3 regions of the Massilia sp. Soil_C_3 genome follow, and region 2 is predicted to be linked to each of the others. Evidence: predicted binding sites of a transcription regulator. Region 2 holds the regulator's gene; each other region holds the start of a gene.

Region 1 (3,973 bases), on a different contig from region 2:
TCGCCGTAGGTGCCGTTGGCGGCGTTGTAGCCGTAGTTGCCCGAACCGGCCAACACTGCTGCGACGACGACCGATGGCTCTTCGCCGGCGTTCTGGACGATCATGCGCAGTGGCTCTTCCATGGCGCGCAGGACGATCTTGATGCCTGCGTCCTGGTCTGGGTTGTCACCCTTGATGTCGATCGAAGCGCGAGCGCGCAGCAGGGCAACGCCACCGCCGGCGACGATGCCTTCTTCCACGGCAGCGCGGGTAGCGTGCAGTGCATCTTCGACGCGTGCTTTCTTCTCTTTCATCTCGACTTCGGTAGCTGCACCGACGCGGATCACGGCAACGCCGCCGGCCAGCTTGGCCACGCGCTCTTGCAGTTTTTCGCGGTCGTAGTCCGAGCTCGCTTCTTCGATCTGGGCGCGGATCATCTTGACACGGCCTTCGATCGATTCAGCCTGGCCGGCGCCGTCGATGATGATGGTGTTTTCCTTGCCGACTTCGACGCGCGAAGCCTGGCCCAGCTCTGCCAGGGTGACCTTTTCCAGGGTCAGGCCGACTTCTTCGGCGATGACCTGGCCACCGGTCAGGACAGCGATGTCTTCCAGCATGGCCTTGCGACGGTCGCCGAAACCAGGCGCCTTGACGGCGACGGTTTTCAGGATGCCACGGATGTTGTTGACGACCAGGGTCGCCAGCGCTTCGCCTTCGATGTCTTCGGCGACGATGACCAGCGGACGGCCAGCCTTGGCGACTTGTTCCAGTACCGGCAGCAGGTCACGGATGTTCGAGATCTTCTTGTCGCACAGCAGGATGAATGGCTGCTCGTGGACGGCGACTTGCTTGTCCGGATTGTTGATGAAGTACGGCGACAGGTAGCCGCGGTCGAACTGCATGCCTTCCACGATGTCCAGCTCGTCGTTCAGCGACTTGCCGTCTTCCACGGTGATGACGCCTTCCTTGCCCACTTTTTCCATCGCTTCAGCGATGCGCTCGCCGATCGAGGTTTCCGAGTTGGCCGAAATGGCGCCGACTTGTGCGATCTCTTTGGTGGTGGTGGTTGGCTTGGCGATCTTCTTCAGTTCTTCGACGGTGGCTGCGACGGCCTTGTCGATGCCGCGCTTGAGGTCCATCGGGTTCATGCCGGCGGCAACGAACTTCATGCCTTCGCGCACGATGGCTTGTGCCAGCACGGTCGCGGTGGTGGTGCCGTCACCGGCGTTGTCGCTGGTCTTGGAAGCGACTTCCTTGACCATCTGCGCGCCCATGTTCTGGAGCTTGTCTTTCAGTTCGATTTCTTTCGCGACCGAGACACCATCCTTGGTGACGGTCGGGGCGCCGAACGAGCGCTCGAGCACGACGTTGCGGCCTTTCGGGCCCAGGGTGACCTTGACCGCGTTGGCCAGGATATTGACGCCTTCGACCATCTTGGCGCGCGCTGCGTCGCCGAACACTACTTCTTTAGCTGCCATTTGTTATTTCTCCGAATGTTTCGTGAATGGGGTCAGGGAATTACTGCTGGACGACGGCCATGATGTCTTCTTCGCGCATCACGAGCAGTTCTTCGCCATCGACCTTGACGGCCTGGCCGGAGTACTTACCGAACAGCACGCGGTCGCCGACTTTGACTTCCAGCGGACGGACCTGGCCGTTGTCTTGCACTTTGCCGTTACCGATGGCGAGGACTTCGCCTTGGTCTGGCTTCTCTGCCGCGGCATCAGGGATGATCAGGCCAGACGCAGTCTTGGTTTCCTGGTCGAGGCGCTTGACGATTACGCGATCGTGCAGAGGACGAAGGTTCATGCAAAACTCCTTAATATTCAGTGGTTTAACTAGCGTTTTTTTGACATCGCCCCGGCCTTGCATTCAAGTGCCGCGGCAATCTGCAAAGAGTTGTTAGCACTCTCAGCTAACGAGTGCTAATTATAGGGACGATAACTTGCCTTTTCAAGCGCCCGGCGGTAGATATAGTTTTATACGCTTGAGCCAGCGCAAACCGGTCTAGGCCCCGCACAATGTGTTTTTGGCATCTCTTGCCGACAAGTGCGGAACAGGCAAGAGGCGGGCAGCGTACACTGCCTGGCGCTTTCCTGCCGCACGCCAGGCCGCCGCGGCCAGGCCTTCCACGCTCGTCTTGCCGCACCGCAGCGCGATTCGGTTGACGGAAAATCCATCTCGATCCTATAGTGTCGAATGATTTCCGAATTCCAAGACCTCTCAGACAAAATCGACCGGCTCGCCCAGCTGACCCAGTCGTTGCGCGCCGAGAACTATTTGCTGCGCCAGGCCAATACCCTGCTCAGCGCCGAGAACCTGGCGTTCAAGGAGCGCCTGATCGAGGCCCAGCGCCGGGTCGAGGCCCTGCTCGACGAATTGCCCAAGCCACCGGGCGAGGATGGCGAAGAGGGCGGGGAAGACGAAGCCGCCGGGGCGGCCGGCGATGCAGCCGGCAGCGCGGCCGGCGCACCGGGCAATAGTGAGGCAGCACGATGATCCATCTCGACGTCACCATCATGGGCCAGCCCTACCGCCTGGCCTGCCGCGACGGCGAAGAGCGCACCCTGCGCGAGGCGGTCGCTTACCTCGACGGCAAGATGTGCCAGCTGCGCGATTCGGGCAAGGTGAGGGGCACCGACCGCATCGCCGTCATGGCCGCGCTGAGCGTCGCCGCGGAATTCCTGTCGGTGAAGTCGCCACAGGGACCGCTGTCGGACATGTCGATCCTCGAGGTCAAGCAAAAGCTGGAAGCGATGCACACGGTGCTCGACAAGGCGCTGGCGCCCCAGGAAAATCTTTTCTGAAAAGCCGAATCCGTTTGACATGCCGCTTCAAAAGAGTAAACTGCGCTCTACCCTGCGGTGTTCGAGATTTGCCATATATTCCTTGAACCATTCTTACGCATAGGTCGTGGAACAAGTTCGATGGGAGTGAGCGTCACTCGTTTGACGAACCCGAAATTGATCTGACCGTGACCGCCTTGAACCGTTTTGGTTCAGGATGCCGGCAAAAACGGCACTGGCGGGGGCTAGAATACACAAGCGGTTGCGCACTCTGTACGCAGCCGCTTTTTTTTGTGCGCGCGTCAACCGTGACGGCGCCTTGCAGGGAGAACGGCGCGATGCGCTATTGGTTGATGAAATCCGAACCGGACGAAGTCAGTTTCGACGACGTCCTGTCCGCACCCGGCCAGACCGTGGCCTGGTTCGGCGTGCGCAACTACCAAGCGCGCAACTTCATGCGCGACGCGATGGCCGTCGGCGACGGCGTCCTGTTCTATCACTCCAGCTGCGCCGTGCCCGGCGTGGCCGGGCTGGCCGAGATCGCGAGCGGTCCCTATCCCGACGCCACCCAGTTCGACCCCGCCAGCCATTACCACGACCCGAAAGCCACCCCGGAAACGCCGCGCTGGATCTCGATCGACGTGCGCGCGCGGGAAGCGGGGCGCTATCTGCCGCTGGCCGAGATGCGCACCGTTCCCGCACTGGACGGCATGGTGCTGCTGCAGAAGGGCAGCCGGCTGTCGATCTCGCCGGTCACCAGATCCGAATGGGATGCGGTCGTCGAACTCGTGCGCGCCAGGGAGGCCTGAATGGATCCCTGGCTGATCCTGGCCCTCCTGGCGATGGGCACCTTCGGCGGCTTCGCGGCCGGCCTGCTCGGCATCGGCGGCGGCATGGTGCTGGTGCCGTTCATCACGATGATCTTCACCGCCCGCGGCTTCGCCGACGAACTGGTGGTCCACATGGCGATCGCCACCGCGCTCGGCGTCATCCTGTTTACCTCGATGTCCTCGGTGCGCGCCCACCACAAGCACGGCGCCGTGCTGTGGCCCGTGGTGCGCCTGCTGGCGCCGGGCATCCTGATCGGCTCCTGGATCGGGCCCTGGATCGGCAAGCAGATGAATACCTCGGTGCTGGCCTTCTTCTTCGGCTGCTTCGTCGCCTTCTCGGCCACCCAGATGCTGATCGGGAAGAAGCCGACGGCGGCG
Region 2 (3,973 bases):
CGCGGTCAGGGCCAGCGCGAGCGCCGGACGGATCAGGGAAGACTTCATGCGTAACGCTCCAGGGAAAATTAAGGGGTGCAGGTAACGGCCACGTTGGTGACGGCGGCCGGGCCCACGCTGCCGCTGCCATTGGCGACGGTGCACGTCTGGCCGGCTGGTTGTTCCAGGACCGCGACGCCGTACGGCGAATCTTCGGCAATATCGGCCATCTTGAACTCGGTGGCGCCGGCCTGCACGGTCACCCGGTCGGAGCCGTTGACCAGGATCAGATTGCCCTTCAGGTTACTCACGGTGCCGGACAGGGCATGGCGGTTGAGCTCACACGTGATGTAGATGGTCCAGACGTGGTATCCGGCACGGCCGCTTGGGTTCTCGATCGTGCAATCCTTGACGTTCGATGGCTTGGATTTGACGACGACGCTATAGCGGTCGTCGGTCGAGATCAGGCTGTTGAACGCCCAGCGACCCGCGCCGGAACCATCGGCCGGCGGCGTGATTTCCTTCTCCTGGCCGCCGTTGGTCACGACCAGGCCAGCCTTGGTCACACCCTCGAACGTGCCGCCCAGCTCAAGCTGGCCATCGCTGCCGCCGCAGGCAGACAGTGCGGCCGCGCAGGCCAGCGCCGCGCCGGCACGCAGGTAGGAACTCTTCATAACATCTCCAAAAAATCTAGCGGGAAAGCGCAGCTGCGCGGTGAGAATAGAAAAATCGCTCAACATTTTAGTCCATTTGGCAAGCGGCTGGTCCATTTCGGGCGTATTTGGTTTTGTATCTTGGTGTAACCATCATTCAACAAAGGCAATATTCCAGGGCGCAGGCGGCGTGCGCATTGCATTCGGACTGGCGCATCGCTATGCTTGGGACGCACCTTTTCCCCCCTAGTCTGGAAGCCGATGACCCGCCAACCCTGGCCGAAAGCCGTCCTGTTCGACCTCGACGATACACTGTGGCCGATCGCGCCCGTGATCCTGGAAGCCGAAAAACTGTTGTATGCCTGGCTCGGCGAGCATGCGCCGCGGGTGGCCGAACGCTTCACGATCGACAGCCTGCGGGCGGCGCGCCTGGAACTCCTGGCCGCACGCCCCGAATTCGGGATCGACCTGGGCGCGCTGCGCCATGCCGGCCTGGTCGCCGCCTTCGAACAGGTGGGCGAGGATCCCGGCAAGGCCGAGCTGGCGATGACGGTGTTCTTTGCCGCCCGCAATGCCGTGACGCCCTACGAGGATGTCGTGCGTGGCCTGCAGCGCCTGAAGCGCCATGCGCTGGTCGGCTCGGTCACCAATGGCGTGGCCGACCTGCAGACCATCGGCCTGGCCCACCACTTCCAGGCTTCGGTGGCGGCGCGCGAGTTCGGCCGCGCCAAACCCGACCCCGGCATCTTCCTTGCCGGCTGCGCCGCGCTCGGCGCCCTGCCCGGCGAGACCCTGTACGTGGGCGACGACCTGTTGCTGGACGTGCAGGGCGCCCAGCGCGCCGGCCTGCGTGCGGCCTGGATGAACCGCACCGGCAAGGTCAACGAACTGGCCCATGAAGTCCGGCCCGACGTCGAGGTGGCCAGCCTCGACGCGCTGCTCGACTGGCTCAAGTTCCAGTAAATACGCACGCAAGAGCGTTGGACATGCGTCACAGCAAGCCTTGCGCTGCCCGTGCCACGTCCCAACCTGCCTATAATGCACACACTAAATACGAGCATCGAACGTTTCCTGGAATCATGCAACTCGACCAACGCGCCCACACCCTGCTCAAAGCCCTCGTCGAACGGTATATCGCCGACGGCCAGCCGGTAGGCTCGCGCGCGCTGTCCAAGCTCCCGGGCCTGGAGTTGTCGCCAGCCACCATCCGCAACGTCATGGCCGACCTCGAGGAGATGGGCTTCGTCGCCAGCCCGCACACCTCGGCCGGCCGCATCCCGACCCCGCGCGGCTACCGCGTGTTCGTCGACACCCTGCTGACGGTGGGGCCGATCGACGACAAGGCGGTCGATGCCGAGCGCATGCGCTTGCCGCAGCCCTTGTCCAACCCGCAACCGCAGAAACTGATCGCCAATGCGGCGCAGATGTTGTCCTCGCTGTCGCAATTCGCCGGCGTGGTGCAGAGTCCGCGCCGCGAGTCGGTATTCCAGCAGATCGAATTCCTGCGCCTGGGCGAAAAGCGTATCCTGCTCGTGATCGTCGACCCGCGCGGCGACGTCCAGAACCGGCTGCTGCTGCTCGATCAGGATTATTCTCCGTCGCAACTGACCCAGTCGGCCAATTACCTGAACCAGAACTTCGCCGGCCTGTCCTTCGACGCGGTGCGCAAGCGCCTGAGCGGCGAGCTGCAGCAATTACGCGACGATATGGGCCGCCTGATGCAGGCGGCGGTCGAGGCCGGCAGCGAAGCGATGGCCGAGGGCGACGATATGGTCATTTCCGGCGAGCGCAACCTGCTGTCGGTGTCCGACCTGTCGTCCAACATGAGCTCGCTGCGTCAGATGTTCGAGATGTTCGAGCAAAAGACTGGCTTGATGCAATTGCTCGACGTTTCGAGCAAGGCCGGCGGCGTGCAGATCTTCATCGGCGGCGAATCGAAACTGGTGCCGATGGACGAGATGAGCGTGGTGACGGCGCCGTATGCGGTCGACGGCCGCATCGTCGGCACCCTGGGCGTGATCGGCCCGACGCGGATGGCGTATGAAAGAGTGATCCCGATCGTCGACATCACGGCCAAGCTGCTGTCGAACGCGCTCAGCCACTCCTGAATCGCGAAATCTTAAGCCAGTGCAAGGCTGGCAACCCTCTTGCCACAATTTGACATAGTTTTGGAAATGCAAATGAGTATGATTCTCAATTGCATTGAGCCGGAGCGTTCCGGCTTGTCCACAGAACAGTCAAATAACAGGAACACGAGGGATGAAACTGACCGCAATACGCATGACGCCGCTTGCCGCGGCAATCGGACTGGCGCTCGTCGGGCTGCCGGCCATGGCCCAGCAGGCCGGCACCCAGCCGATGCACCAGGTGCACATCGTCGGCACCGCCGAACAGGAACTGAAGCAGGCGATCGGCGTCTCGGTCATCACCTCGGAAGACATCGAAGCGCGTCCGCCAGCCAATGACCTGGCCGAGCTGATCCGCACCATGCCGGGCGTCAACCTGACCGGCAACAGCGCCAGCGGCCAATACGGCAACAATCGCCAGATCGACCTGCGCGGCATGGGCCCGGAAAACACCCTGATCCTGGTCGACGGCAAGCCGGTCAGCTCGCGCAACTCGGTGCGCATGGGCCGTAGCGGCGAGCGCAATACGCGCGGCGACACCAACTGGGTGCCGGCCGAAGCGGTCGAGCGCATCGAGGTGCTGCGCGGCCCGGCGGCGGCGCGCTACGGTTCCGGCGCCGCCGGCGGCGTGATCAACATCATCACCAAGGCGCCTGGCGACTATCTCACCGGTTCGGTCACCGCCTATGCGCTGGCGCCCGAGCACAGCGAGGAGGGCGACAGCAAGCGGCTCGGCTTCAACCTGTCCGGTCCGCTGGCCGGCAAGGTGTCGTTCCGCGTGTTCGGCAACGTCAACAAGACCGACGCCGACGCGCTGGCGCTGAATGCCACGCCGGACAACAGCGCCAATGGCGCGATCCCGCCGGCCGGCCGCGAGGGCGTGCGCAACCGCGACATCGGCGGGCTGCTGCGCTGGGACTTCATGCCCGACCAGGTGCTCGAGTTCGAATCGAACTTCAGCCGCCAGGGCAATATCTATGCTGGCGACCGGGCCGTGAATGCGGCCGGCTTCCCGATCCTGGGCGAGCTGGCCAATGCCGCTGCCGAGACCAACGTCATGCTGCGCCGCAGCGCCGCGCTGACCCACCGCGGCAAATGGGGCGCCACCACCTCGCGCCTGTGGCTGACCTATGAAGGCACCGACAATACGCGCATGAACGAAGGCCTGGCGGGCGGACCGGAAGGCAGCATCAGCGATCCGACCAAGCGCTCGAC
Region 3 (3,973 bases), on a different contig from region 2:
CCCTCGCTGGTGAGCGAGGTGCTGCGCGTGGTGCGCAGGAACAGGCGGGTGTCGAGCTGCGATTCCAGTTTCTGCACGCTGCGGCTGACGGCGGAGCGGCCGATGCCGAGGCGCTCGGCGGCGCGGGCGAACGAGCCTTCGTGGACCACGGCGATGAAGGCCAGCACGCCGGCATAGGTGGTGGAAAAGCTCGAGGCCAGCCCATCCATTTCAGGAGTGGCCGGTGTCAAAGGTGACGATGGCTGGATGAATTCACCGATCGCGAAGCGTTCGTTCTTCATGGCTTTACTCTCAGTCGCTACTTAGTTGCTCATGTGGCTGCCGTCATGGTAGTTGCGTGTGATCTTTTTCGTAAATGACAAATAACAGCCGAATCCCGCCAAGGCCACGTGCATCGCGCCTGACACGGATTGTTGCGTTTGAGGCATCAGCATGGGGACCGGCGCACGCCTGTTGCGCCCGTAACGTGCGCCCTACACTGGCTCCATATCCACCCTGTACTGAAGGAGAGACCATGTCACGCCTGAGAAAATTCGCCGGCGCCGCCGGCCTGTTGATGACCCTGCCGCTGGCGGCGCCCGTCTGGGCCGCGGCGCTGGATCCCGTTGTCAACGAGCTGTTCAGCAAGGCGCTGGACGACCATCCCGGCAAGGAAGTGCTGATGATCACCGTGGTGTATCCGCCGGGCGGCGGCGACCCCGTCCACCGCCACGATGCGCATGGCTTCATCTATGTGCTGGAAGGGACGATCGTGATGGGCGTGAAGGGCGGGAAGGAGCACACGCTGGGGCCGGGCGAGACCTTCTATGAGAATCCGCGCGACCTGCATACGGTGGGGCGCAATGCGAGCAAGACCAAGCCGGCCAAGTTCCTGGTCTTTCTACTCAAGGACAAGAACAAGCCGTTCTTCATGCCGGTGCATTGAGGCTGACGTAAACGCGTCGTCCCCGCGGAGGCGGGGACCCAAGTCGCAAGCGTTCAGTCTACGCATGCAGTACTTGGGTCCCCGCCTGCGCGGGGACGACGTTGTTCGGCGCTGAAGGTGCGTCGCTTACACGTAAGCCGCCAGTGCGCCTTTCATCTTCTTGAGCGCAGCCGATTCGATCTGGCGGATGCGCTCGGCCGACACGCTGAACTCTTCGGCCAGCGTATGCAGCGTGGCGCCCGAGCCGTCGTCGTTGGCCAGCCAGCGCGCCTCGATGATGCGGCGCGAACGCGGGTCGAGCTTGCCCAGCGCCGTTTCCAGTCCCTCGGACTGCAGGCGGGTGACCTGCTCGGCCTCGAGCACCTTGGTCGGTTCCTGCTGGTCCGACGACAGATAGGCGATCGGCGAGAACTTGTCGTCTTCGTCGTCGGTCGGCGACTCCAGCGCGATGTCGCGGCCCGACAGACGGGTTTCCATCTCGATCACTTCTTCGCGCTTGACGCCCAGCAGCTTGGCCAGGTCGTCGACCTGGGTCGGCGACATCGCATCCAGGCCGGTCTTGTTGCTGCGCAGGTTGAAGAACAGCTTGCGCTGGGCCTTGGTCGTGGCGACCTTTACGAGACGCCAGTTCTTGAGGATGTATTCATGCATCTCGGCCTTGATCCAGTGCATGGCGTACGACACCAGGCGCACGCCCTGGTTCGGGTCGAAGCGCTTGACTGCCTTCATCAGGCCGATATTGCCTTCCTGGATCAGGTCGGCGTGCGGCAGGCCATAGCCCAGATAGCCGCGCGCGATCGATACCACCAGGCGCAGGTGCGACAGCACCAGCTTTTGCGCCGCGTCGAGATCGTGGTCGTCGCGCAGCCGCTTCGCCAGCGAAACCTCTTCTTCGTGCGTGAGCATCGGCAGGCGGTTGACGGCCGAGATATAGGCGTCGATATTGCCCAGATTGCCGGTGAAACCCAGTCCCAGAGCACGACTGCCGGTCGGAACCAATGCGGATTGTGCGGACATATTCATTTCCCTCGTAGTAATCTTGCTGCATCCTTAATTTGCCATAACTTATTGCCTTGCGGCACCGCTGTTACGGCTTGTTACCTGGACGCGTGACTTGAATTTCGATTGCCTTGGACCATATATTAGCACTCCCCCGAGGTGAGTGCTAGAAGTGGTCCCGGCGCTTAAGATTGTTCAAAGTATTGCTCGCGGGAATCAAATTGCCGACGGTTCCACTGTAGAGCAGCTCTTGCATGTTCAGTTGATTCGGCTCAAAAGTGAGCGAGGAATGACTGGAATAACGTTAGACACAGCTTACGGCCAGAGTGGCACGTATTCTGTTGAATGGCGCACGTAGCCACGGCGCAGCCTGTAGGACTTTTGCGCGTGGAAGCGTAGGGGATGGCAGCTAGGCCGTAGGATTCATTGCGGTGTCGAGCGACGTGGTCTTGTCCAGTAAAGGGGCAGGCAGCCACACAGGAGGGCCGCCTCGCCCTGTCAGCAGAGATGGTGATGCTTAACGCGTTTTCAATACCATCTCGACTATTTTTTTTCGCTGCAACTCTGTAGGACCGCCGTTCAACGCTGGCGCGCCAGGTGACGCCGCACCGACAGCAGGGCGCCGACCAGGCCCAGCCCGGCGCTGACCGCCAGCAGACCGGCGATTTCCAGTCCACCCAGCGCTGCCAGCTGGAAATTCGAGCCGTACAGCCGGGCAAATTCCCCGATCGCACCGTTCAGCGGGCGCAGCGCCAGGGTCACCGCGCCCAGCGCTACCGCGCCGGCGCACAGGCCGAGCAGGGCGCCGGTATAGAAGAACGGGCGGTGGATGAAGTCGTTGGTCGCGCCCAGCAGTTGCGAGACTGAGATCTCTTCTTTCTGGGTCAGCACCTGCAGGCGGATCGTATTGAACACGACCGCGATCACGACGATGCCCAGGGTGGCCGCCAGCAGCAGCAGGGCCAGGCGCAGGATGGCCAGCATCGCGGCCAGGCGCTTGACCCAGGCCGAATCGACCTGTACCGTCTCCACGCCCGGCAGTTCGGCCAGGCGCTCGGTGATCAGGTCCACCTGGCCGGCGGCGCCGGCGCTGGCGAAGCCGCCCAGCTTCATCACATAGCTGTCGGGCAAGGGATTGTCGCCCAGGGTTTCCAGCACGTCGCCCAGGCCGCTGCGCTCCTTGAGCGAAGCGAGCGCCTGCTCGCGCGGCACGAAGGCGATTTCCGCCTCGCCCTTGCCCTGCTGGGCGACGAGCTGGCGGATGCGCGGCGCCAGCGCCTCGGCATCGGCGCGGCTGGCGTCGTCGCGCATGAACAGGCTGATCTCGGGATCTACCGACAATTGCTCGGACAGCGGACGCACATTGTCGAGCAGGGTGATGCCCGCGAACGGCAGGGTCAGCGCGAGCGCGACCACCAGCACGTTGAACAGGAAGCTGCCGGGCGACTTGCGCACCGTCGACAGCGCGGCCCCGAGGGCGAAGCGGTGCTGACGCAGCCACGGGCTCATGCCCCACCTCCGACCAGCTGGCCCTGCTCGAGGCGGATCACCCGCGTGCTGCCTGCCAGCACCTGTTCGTCGTGGGTCGAGATGACGCAGGTGACGCCGGCGGCGTGGAAGGCGCGCAGCGCGTCCAGCACCTTGTCGGCCGCCACGCGGTCGAGATTGGCGGTCGGTTCGTCGGCCAGGATGATCTGTGGCCGGTTGACGATCGCGCGCGCGACCGCCACCCGCTGCTGTTCGCCGCCCGACAGTTCGAGCGGCATCGCCCTGGCGCGGTCGAGCAGGCCGACCCGGTCGAGCGCGGCGCGGGCGCGCTGCGCGGCGTCGGCGGTGCGGGCGCCCGTTACCAGGAGAGGGAGCATGGTGTTGGCCAGGATGTTGCGGTCATTGAGCAGGCGCTGCTGCTGGAAGATGATGCCGATATTCCGGCGCAGGAAGGCAATTCCGGCCGGCTTGATGCGGCCGATGTCCTGGCCGTTGACGATCACCTTGCCGCTGCTGGGACGCTCGACCGCCGCCACCATCTTCATGAGGGTCGACTTGCCG

Evidence for each region. The regulator HrcA, encoded in region 2, represses chaperone genes, less so after heat shock. The targets are predictions, from matches to a motif close to TTAGCACTCNNNNNNNNNGAGTGCTAA.
Region 1: a site for HrcA is predicted at 1,882-1,908, ahead of groES (co-chaperone GroES). Genes of this name have one in related genera too.
Region 3: a site for HrcA is predicted at 2,068-2,094, ahead of rpoH (RNA polymerase sigma factor RpoH). Genes of this name have one in related genera too.

Annotation. Positions count from the first base shown of each region.
Region 1 covers NZ_JBDGJG010000004.1:431,649-435,621, reverse strand. The annotation lists gene groL (chaperonin GroEL) at 1-1,457, opposite strand, end outside; gene groES (co-chaperone GroES) at 1,498-1,788, opposite strand; gene AC3A6F_RS10175 (hypothetical protein) at 2,179-2,478, shown strand; gene AC3A6F_RS10170 (cell division protein ZapA) at 2,475-2,786, shown strand; RNA gene ssrS (6S RNA) at 2,833-3,014, shown strand; gene AC3A6F_RS10160 (EVE domain-containing protein) at 3,104-3,574, shown strand; gene AC3A6F_RS10155 (sulfite exporter TauE/SafE family protein) at 3,575-3,973, shown strand, end outside.
Region 2 covers NZ_JBDGJG010000006.1:106,467-110,439, forward strand. The annotation lists gene AC3A6F_RS13405 (hypothetical protein) at 1-48, opposite strand, end outside; gene AC3A6F_RS13410 (hypothetical protein) at 69-653, opposite strand; gene AC3A6F_RS13415 (HAD family hydrolase) at 894-1,595, shown strand; gene hrcA (heat-inducible transcriptional repressor HrcA) at 1,712-2,740, shown strand; gene AC3A6F_RS13425 (TonB-dependent siderophore receptor) at 2,892-3,973, shown strand, end outside.
Region 3 covers NZ_JBDGJG010000001.1:282,072-286,044, forward strand. The annotation lists gene AC3A6F_RS01310 (LysR family transcriptional regulator) at 1-209, opposite strand, end outside; gene AC3A6F_RS01315 (cupin domain-containing protein) at 515-925, shown strand; gene rpoH (RNA polymerase sigma factor RpoH) at 1,052-1,942, opposite strand; gene ftsX (permease-like cell division protein FtsX) at 2,504-3,433, opposite strand; gene AC3A6F_RS01330 (cell division ATP-binding protein FtsE) at 3,430-3,973, opposite strand, start outside.